2 linked regions of the Acidicapsa acidisoli genome follow. Each later gene encodes a partner of the first gene's protein in a complex. Links are inferred from orthologs where the notes say so. Each region holds a gene or a part of one and is shown on either strand. Other genes may lie near its edges.

Region 1 (3,307 bases):
AGGTGGCTCTCCATAAAAGAAGGAAAGAGCCCGTTGTCCACACAGATGTCAATCAGGGGCTTTGCAGTATCTGTAGGCTTACATTCCCACTTTCTGCGATTACAGATGGTCTTCAGCGTACTTTCGAATGCCTTTAGGCACTCGCTTAAACATTCTTTCTGATTGCCTTGGCGATAATGCTCGTGAGCCTTCCTATATTCATCGTTGGCGCCCTCAAATCCCTCCTCATGTAGCAAACGTAGCGCCGGTAGAATGGCTTCCTGATGCAAATGGTCATTGTCTCGTTTAATGAGTTGAGGAGTTTCGCCGCCCAGAAACGTGTAGCCGACCTGATGCTCCAAAAAGCGTCTATTTAGATCGTTAATAGCTTCGTCCATTGACACCGTTACACAGAATGCCTGTCGCCACTGCCAATCCCCGTTCCTCTCTAAAGCGTAGTTAAATGCAGTCTCTATTAAATCTAGTGCCTCTTCGTCAGTTGCATCATCTCTGAAAAACTCCATGATGGCGGCGTCATCTCCGCGAAGGGGATTGCCAATATTGAAGACGCCCAGCTCCTCGGCCATCTTTTGTCGAAGCTCCCGATAGGCGCGGTTCTTTCCGACATAGTCGCGCTGCTCGGCCCCTAAACACCTTGCCAAAATATGGCAAATCTGCGACCGCAGGGCTCTCGGCAAGTGGTCATAGATGAAAACATCTGAAACTTGGCCTTTGAGCTTTCGTTGACGTAGAGAGAACTTTTCCTTTATCCCCATGCAAATACTCCGAAGACGAAGTAAGATATCTTGATTGAGCGGCTTCTGCCTTACAACTAACTAAGATTCTGGCCACTCGCTATCTGACCAGTGGATCATTAAGAACGGGACTGCGCACTAGCCGCCATCTCCGTGCACAGTATCCAGATTCTCAAACCGCGTGTATTGACTCAGGAACGCTAAGTCAACCGTGCCCGTCGGGCCATTTCTTTGTTTGGCGATGATGATTTCGGCTTTGTTTTTATCTTCGGGGTTTTCTTCTTTGTCGCGGTTGTAGTAACTCTCGCGGTGGATGAATGTAACTACGTCAGCGTCCTGCTCGATTGATCCTGACTCGCGAAGATCGCTCAGCAGCGGCTTCTTGTCGTCGCCGCGGCGCTCGCTGTTACGCGATAGCTGGGAGAGCGCGATGACAGGGACATCCATCTCTTTGGCAAGGGCTTTGAGACCGCGCGAGATGGCGGAGACTTCCTGCGTGCGGTTTTCGAATTTCTTGCCGCCCTGGCTGGGCAGGCTGGCCGACATGAGCTGGAGGTAGTCGACTACGATCAGGTCGATCTTGCCGCCGTTGGCCTGCTTGAGGCGGCGGGTTTTGGCGCGCATTTCGGCGAGCGAGATGCCCGGCGTGTCGTCGATGAAGACCTTGGACTCAACCAGTTGTTCGAGCGCGTGGCTGAGCTTGGCCTGATCTTCGCGGCCGAGGAAGCCGGTTTGCAGCTTGCGCTGGTCGACCCATGCCTGCGAGGCCAGCATACGGCGAAGCAGCGCTTCCTTGGACATTTCGAGCGAGAAGACGGCGACGACGGCTCCGCCCTGCACGGCGGCGTTTTGCGCGATGTTGATGGCCCACGCAGTTTTGCCCATCGACGGGCGGGCGGCGATGATGATGAGCTCGCCTTTTTGCAGACCCGAGGTCATCTTGTCGAACTCGGTGAAGTGAGTAGCGAGACCAGTGACTTCGCGGGCCTGGCTGTAGAGGTTGTCGATGCTGCCGAAAGACCCGGCGACGATCTCTTCGAGGCTCGCGAGACCCTTGGTGATGCTCTTTTCGCCGACCACCATGAGCTGCGATTCGGCTGCGTTGAGAACGTCGAGCGCAGTCTCGCTCTGGTCTGCGGCGCGGGCGATAGCGGCCGAGCAGATGAGCATGAGCTGGCGCAGGAGGCTCTTGTCCTTGACGATGCGGATGTACTCTTCGATGACCGGGCGGCGCGGTAGCCCTTCGGTGAGCGAGGAGAGATAGGCGACGCCGCCGACGGACTCGATTTCCTTGTACTTGGCCAGTTGGTTAGCCAGGGTAACGAGGTCGATGGCGTGACCTTCGCCGCCGAGCTCGGTCATGCGCAGGTAGATGCGCTGGTGCGAGTCCAGGGAGAAATCTTCGGGGGTGAGCCGTTCTTCCGCCTCGGAGATGGCGGAGTTCTCGAGCAGGATGGCGCCGAGGATCATTTTTTCGGCGGAGACATTGGATGGAAGGCCGGAATCTGATGCGAAACCGGGGGCGAAGCTGGATGGTGCGGCCATTTCTAGAGTGTACGGAATGGGCGGCGTGTGGAAAGTGTGGATGAGGGTGCATAACCGGGTACGAAAAGTTGGCTCACCTGCGGCGTTCTATCATGGTCTATAGGGGTAATCGTTTATGAAATCCGCCATTTTTGCCGCTTTTGCTGTCCTTTCGCTGTCTTCCAGCGCTGCATTTTCCCAGACTCCGGCTGCCGCTGGGTCAGCTACTTCGGCCACCTCGGCGGAGTCGCCTGAGATTCGAGAGCTGCAGAAGATTGAGGACTCCTGGGACAATGCGTTGAACCAGCGCGATCAGTATGGCCTGGAGCTGGTGCTATCGCCTTTGTTTGTCAACGTTTCCGCGAATGGCGACATCACTACCCGCAACCAGCAGGTGGTCTCCCTGATCAACCAGGAAGACAAGACGGCGACAACCGATGCGCGGGTAATCACGGTGCGCATGTTGGGCGATGTGGCCGTGGCCAACGGAACGTATACCTATACCCACAAGCTCAACGGCAACATGGTCGAGGAAAAGGGCGTCTTCACACACGTCTTCCAGCGCCAGCACGGAAACTGGGTCTGCCTGAACGCTCAGCGCACGCTACTGCGCGAAGAAGCGCCGGGAAAGAAGGCATCCAAGGCGAAAACGAAGTCCGACGCAGAGCTGCCGTTCCACATTCCGCTGTTCTCGAAAAGCGACAAGAGCAACAGTTCCAACCAGTAGCTCCTTGCAACTTAGACCTAATGCCAGAATCGGCAGACGAGGTGTCTTGATCGCCTTGGCTGCCGAGATTGCCGGCGGAGTGGATATGCAATTGCGCATGAGGGAAGCGTTCAAGACTGCGGGATTTGTGTTTGTCGCGCTGGGGCTTTACTGTTCAGCGCTGGCCCTGCAAAGACCCGCCCGGGACGACAAAGAAGTTGAGGCTAAGGCCCAGTTCGTGGGCTCGGAAAAATGTGCGGGCTGCCACGCCAAGGCTTATGCGGGGTGGAAGGGAACGCGCATGGCGAATGTGGTACGCGACCCGCATCAGCATCCCGAAGCG
Region 2 (3,221 bases), 540 kb from region 1 along the record:
TCCTGATGGAGGCAAGTCGGCAGGTCACGAACGCGCTCGCGTAATCTTCAAGAAACTCGGCAATGAGAAGAGGCTTCAGGGCGACCCTGGGCGCGGCCTTCGCGTCAACCGCGTGGGTAATGGGGATGGTACGGATTCCCTTGAATTCCGGAATCACGCAACTGGCGAAACCCTCTACTCTTTCAAGGTTCCAACCGACATGCATCAAAGCCTGCTGCTGCTTTTCGGCGGACCGGAGGAAGGTGTGCAATTCCGCCAGAAAGATATCGCCACATCCGGAGAGGCCAAGCTCAAGCAGGCTGGTGAGGTGATGGAGAAGATTCTCGATCTCGCCGTTAACCTGGCGAAGATCGTAGCCGAGTCCGTGTAGCGTTTGATAATTAGCATTCAGCCGGGACGTGGGATTTCCACGTTTCGGCTGACGGGTATGTGAAATTCCGATCTGTGCGTGTAAGTGTTTGTTTTTGTGTAGTTTACATGCGATAAAGAGTAGATGACCTGCATTTTCCGATACTCTGAGCAGGATTTGCACATCGGGGCGAGACGCGCTCAGGTTCTATTCTGAAACCTGTCCGTGTCCGACTTCGCACAAACCGTTAAACAGCAGGCTGACATTGTCAAAGTGATCGGCGGATATATCCGCCTGCGCCAGGCCGGGGCGCAAAGGTTTACGGGGCTTTGCCCATTTCACAAGGAAAAATCGCCTTCTTTTTCGGTGAATGCCGCGCGGCAGTATTTCTACTGCTTTGGATGTCACGAATCTGGTGACGTTTTTAGCTTTGTCGGCAAGATCGAGAACCAGAGCTTTCCGGAATCTGTGCGCACAGTGGCTCAGAAGTGCGGGATTCCGCTGCCGAAACGCGAGTACAACAGTCCGGAAGAGGCTGCGGAAGCCAGCCAACGGCGCAAGCTGCTCGACCTGCACGAGACTGCGGCGGCGTGGTTCCAGGAGCAACTGCAATCGCCGGAGGGCGCGCTGGCTCGCGAATATCTGGCAGGCCGTGGGGTTGCGCCGGAGGCGATCAAACTCTTCCGGCTGGGATATGCGCCGGATAACTTCAACGGGCTGCGAGACCGGCTGTCCCCAATGGCCGACGCGGAAACGCTGCGAGCCTCGGGATTATTCAGTTGGAAGGAGCAGGGCGATGGGACGGGCGCTGCGCAGCCGGGAAGGCTCTACGATCGCTTCCGCAAGCGGGTGATGTTCCCGATCTGCAATGAATCGGGCAAGGTCATCGCGTTCACGGCGCGAACGCTCGATACGGGCGACAAGGCTGGGCCGAAGTATATCAACTCGCCGGAAACGCCGCTCTATTCCAAGGGGCAGGTGCTGTTTAACCTCGACAAGGCTAAGGCTCAGATCCGGGCGATGGAGTTTGCGCTGCTGGTGGAGGGCCAGATGGACTGCATCTCGGTCTTTATGCGCGGCATTCAGAATGTGATTGCAACTTCAGGGACTGCTTTTACCGAGCAGCAGGTCGGACTGCTGCGACGCCAGACGGGTAATGTGGTGGTGAACTTCGATCCGGACGCAGCCGGGGCGAATGCGGCGGAGAAATCTATCTCGCTGCTCACGGAAGAGGGATTCACGATCAAGGTGGTGACCCTGGACGGCGGTCTGGACCCGGACCGCTTCATCCGCGAGCGAGGCGTGGAGGCGTACGTTGCAGCGATTCGCGGGGCGCGCCGCCAGTCGGATTATCTGATCGATCGGGCGCGGCAGAATTTTCCCGGCGCAAGCTCCGATGCGAAGATCAAGGCGATGAACTACCTGATGCCGCACATCCGGCGGATTCCGCAGAAGCTGGAGCGGGACCAGTTTGCGCATGACGCGGCGCAGAAGCTCGGGATCGACTCGGCTGTCTTGCGGGAGGAGATTCGACAGGCTGCGCTGAAGCGGCAGGATCATATCGAAGCTCGTGCGGAGAGCCAGTCCGGGGCCGGGCTGATGGCCTTTGAGAAGTTTTTCATCGAGGCGGCGTGCAACGACCAGAAGTCGCCGGAGGAGTACGAGGAGCTGCACGCGAACCTGCGCGATTTCGACGAAAAGATGCAGGTTGCGGCGCGGGCGGACTGGCAGCAGCAGGTGCTGCAGAATCTACCTGCCGGGCTGTTTGAGCAGCTTGTGGTGCGACGCCAGAATCAGGATATTGAGGCTACGGGAGCGACGGAGGAGCAGCGGGTGCTGCTGCGCAAGGTCTTTCTGGAGCCTGGAGAGCATATCCGCACGCACGAGCAGGATCTAGAGATCGTGAAGGATCTGGAGATTCAGGCGCTGAAATGGACGATCGGCCAGAAGCGGGCGGTTGTGGATATGGCCACTGATCGTAACTCGATGGAGAACATTCGTATCTCGCAGGAGATTCTGCAACTAGAGCGGAAGCTGCGGGAACTGGAGTGTATGTAGCGAACGCGATTACTTAGCCGACCTATGGCTGAGATGAGTAATATGCAGTTCGTCTTCATGGCGCCGAATACAATTAATCCCCCTACACTGGACTTCACTATGTGGCTAGTCCTTACAGCGTTTGGCCTCATGCAGCCGTGTACGAGGACTTCTAAGATGATGGCCGAAGTGAAGCCCGTTTCCGGGGATTGATTCGTTGATTTGGCAGGGAATCCTGTTTAGCCTTTCAGAACCTCTCAGCTTCGCGAGCCGTATATTAGATCGGGAGAAATGCCACGTTGAAAACGCGAATCCAAACTGTCGTTCTTGCATTATTTATATGCTCTGGTTCCGTATTCGCGCTTTCACAAACATCCTCATTCCAATTCCGGCAAAAGCCCGGACCGTATCCGGTAGGGTTGAGGGTCGTCGATCAGTACGATCGCTCACGTACCTATCCCGCTTCCCCAAAGGCTCCATCAAAGCCCGCTGCGGGCGAGGACGCCCGTCCCCTGCAGACACTGATCTGGTATCCATCGTTGAAAAGCACGGGAGAACCGATGACGGTTGGCGACTATAGCCAACTGGCGGACACGGAGATCCATTTCAAAGCGCCAGATGAGAAAGAGAATCGGTGGCGTTCGTTGCTGAAGACGTCCTTCGACACTCCGCTTTGGGCGGTGCGAGAGGCGAAGCCGGCAGATGGGCGTTATCCCATTCTTATCTATGCTCCCGGCGACTCTTCCGTTTCGTGGGAGAATGCAGATCTGTGCGAGTATCTTGCCAGTCATGGCTACGTCGTTCTTGCAAGCCCGTCTATAGGGGTGTCGACGCG

Evidence for each region.
Region 2: the proteins of dnaB (region 1) and dnaG are in contact, whole or in part, in a crystal structure (PDB 2R6A), measured with the Geobacillus stearothermophilus proteins. The link is inferred for Acidicapsa acidisoli from one-to-one orthologs. Residues at the interface, in WP_033016901.1 of Geobacillus stearothermophilus: Ser13, Glu15, Ala16, Gln18, Glu91, Leu92, Asp94, Ala95, Val96, Pro97, Thr98, Ala99, Ala100, Asn101, Tyr104, Tyr105, Ile108; in WP_049624496.1 of Geobacillus stearothermophilus: Lys456, Leu457, Leu458, Pro459, Ala460, Asn463, Ala464, Leu467, Leu535, Leu536, Ile537, Ala538, Gln544, Glu545, Asp548, Tyr549, His552.

Annotation. Positions count from the first base shown.
Region 1 is NZ_JAGSYI010000001.1:1,567,229-1,570,535, reverse strand. Bases 77-3,065 are described here. They hold dnaB (replicative DNA helicase), read right to left. Parts: upstream 2,280-3,065; coding sequence 873-2,279; downstream 77-872. Other genes in these bases: OHL23_RS06280 (cytochrome c3 family protein), read left to right, coding at 3,032-3,065; OHL23_RS06285 (nuclear transport factor 2 family protein), read left to right, coding at 2,395-2,985; OHL23_RS06295 (STM4504/CBY_0614 family protein), read right to left, coding at 77-755. Outside these bases: more of OHL23_RS06295, read right to left, coding at 1-76; more of OHL23_RS06280, read left to right, coding at 3,066-3,307. UniProt on the Escherichia coli protein: The main replicative DNA helicase, it participates in initiation and elongation during chromosome replication. Travels ahead of the DNA replisome, separating dsDNA into templates for DNA synthesis.
Region 2 is NZ_JAGSYI010000001.1:1,031,418-1,034,638, reverse strand. The notes cover bases 88-2,990. They hold dnaG (DNA primase), read left to right. Parts: upstream 88-574; coding sequence 575-2,407; downstream 2,408-2,990. Other genes in these bases: OHL23_RS04145 (dienelactone hydrolase family protein), read left to right, coding at 2,947-2,990; OHL23_RS04155 (hypothetical protein), read left to right, coding at 88-370. In the rest of the region: more of OHL23_RS04155, read left to right, coding at 1-87; more of OHL23_RS04145, read left to right, coding at 2,991-3,221. UniProt on the Escherichia coli protein: RNA polymerase that catalyzes the synthesis of short RNA molecules used as primers for DNA polymerase during DNA replication.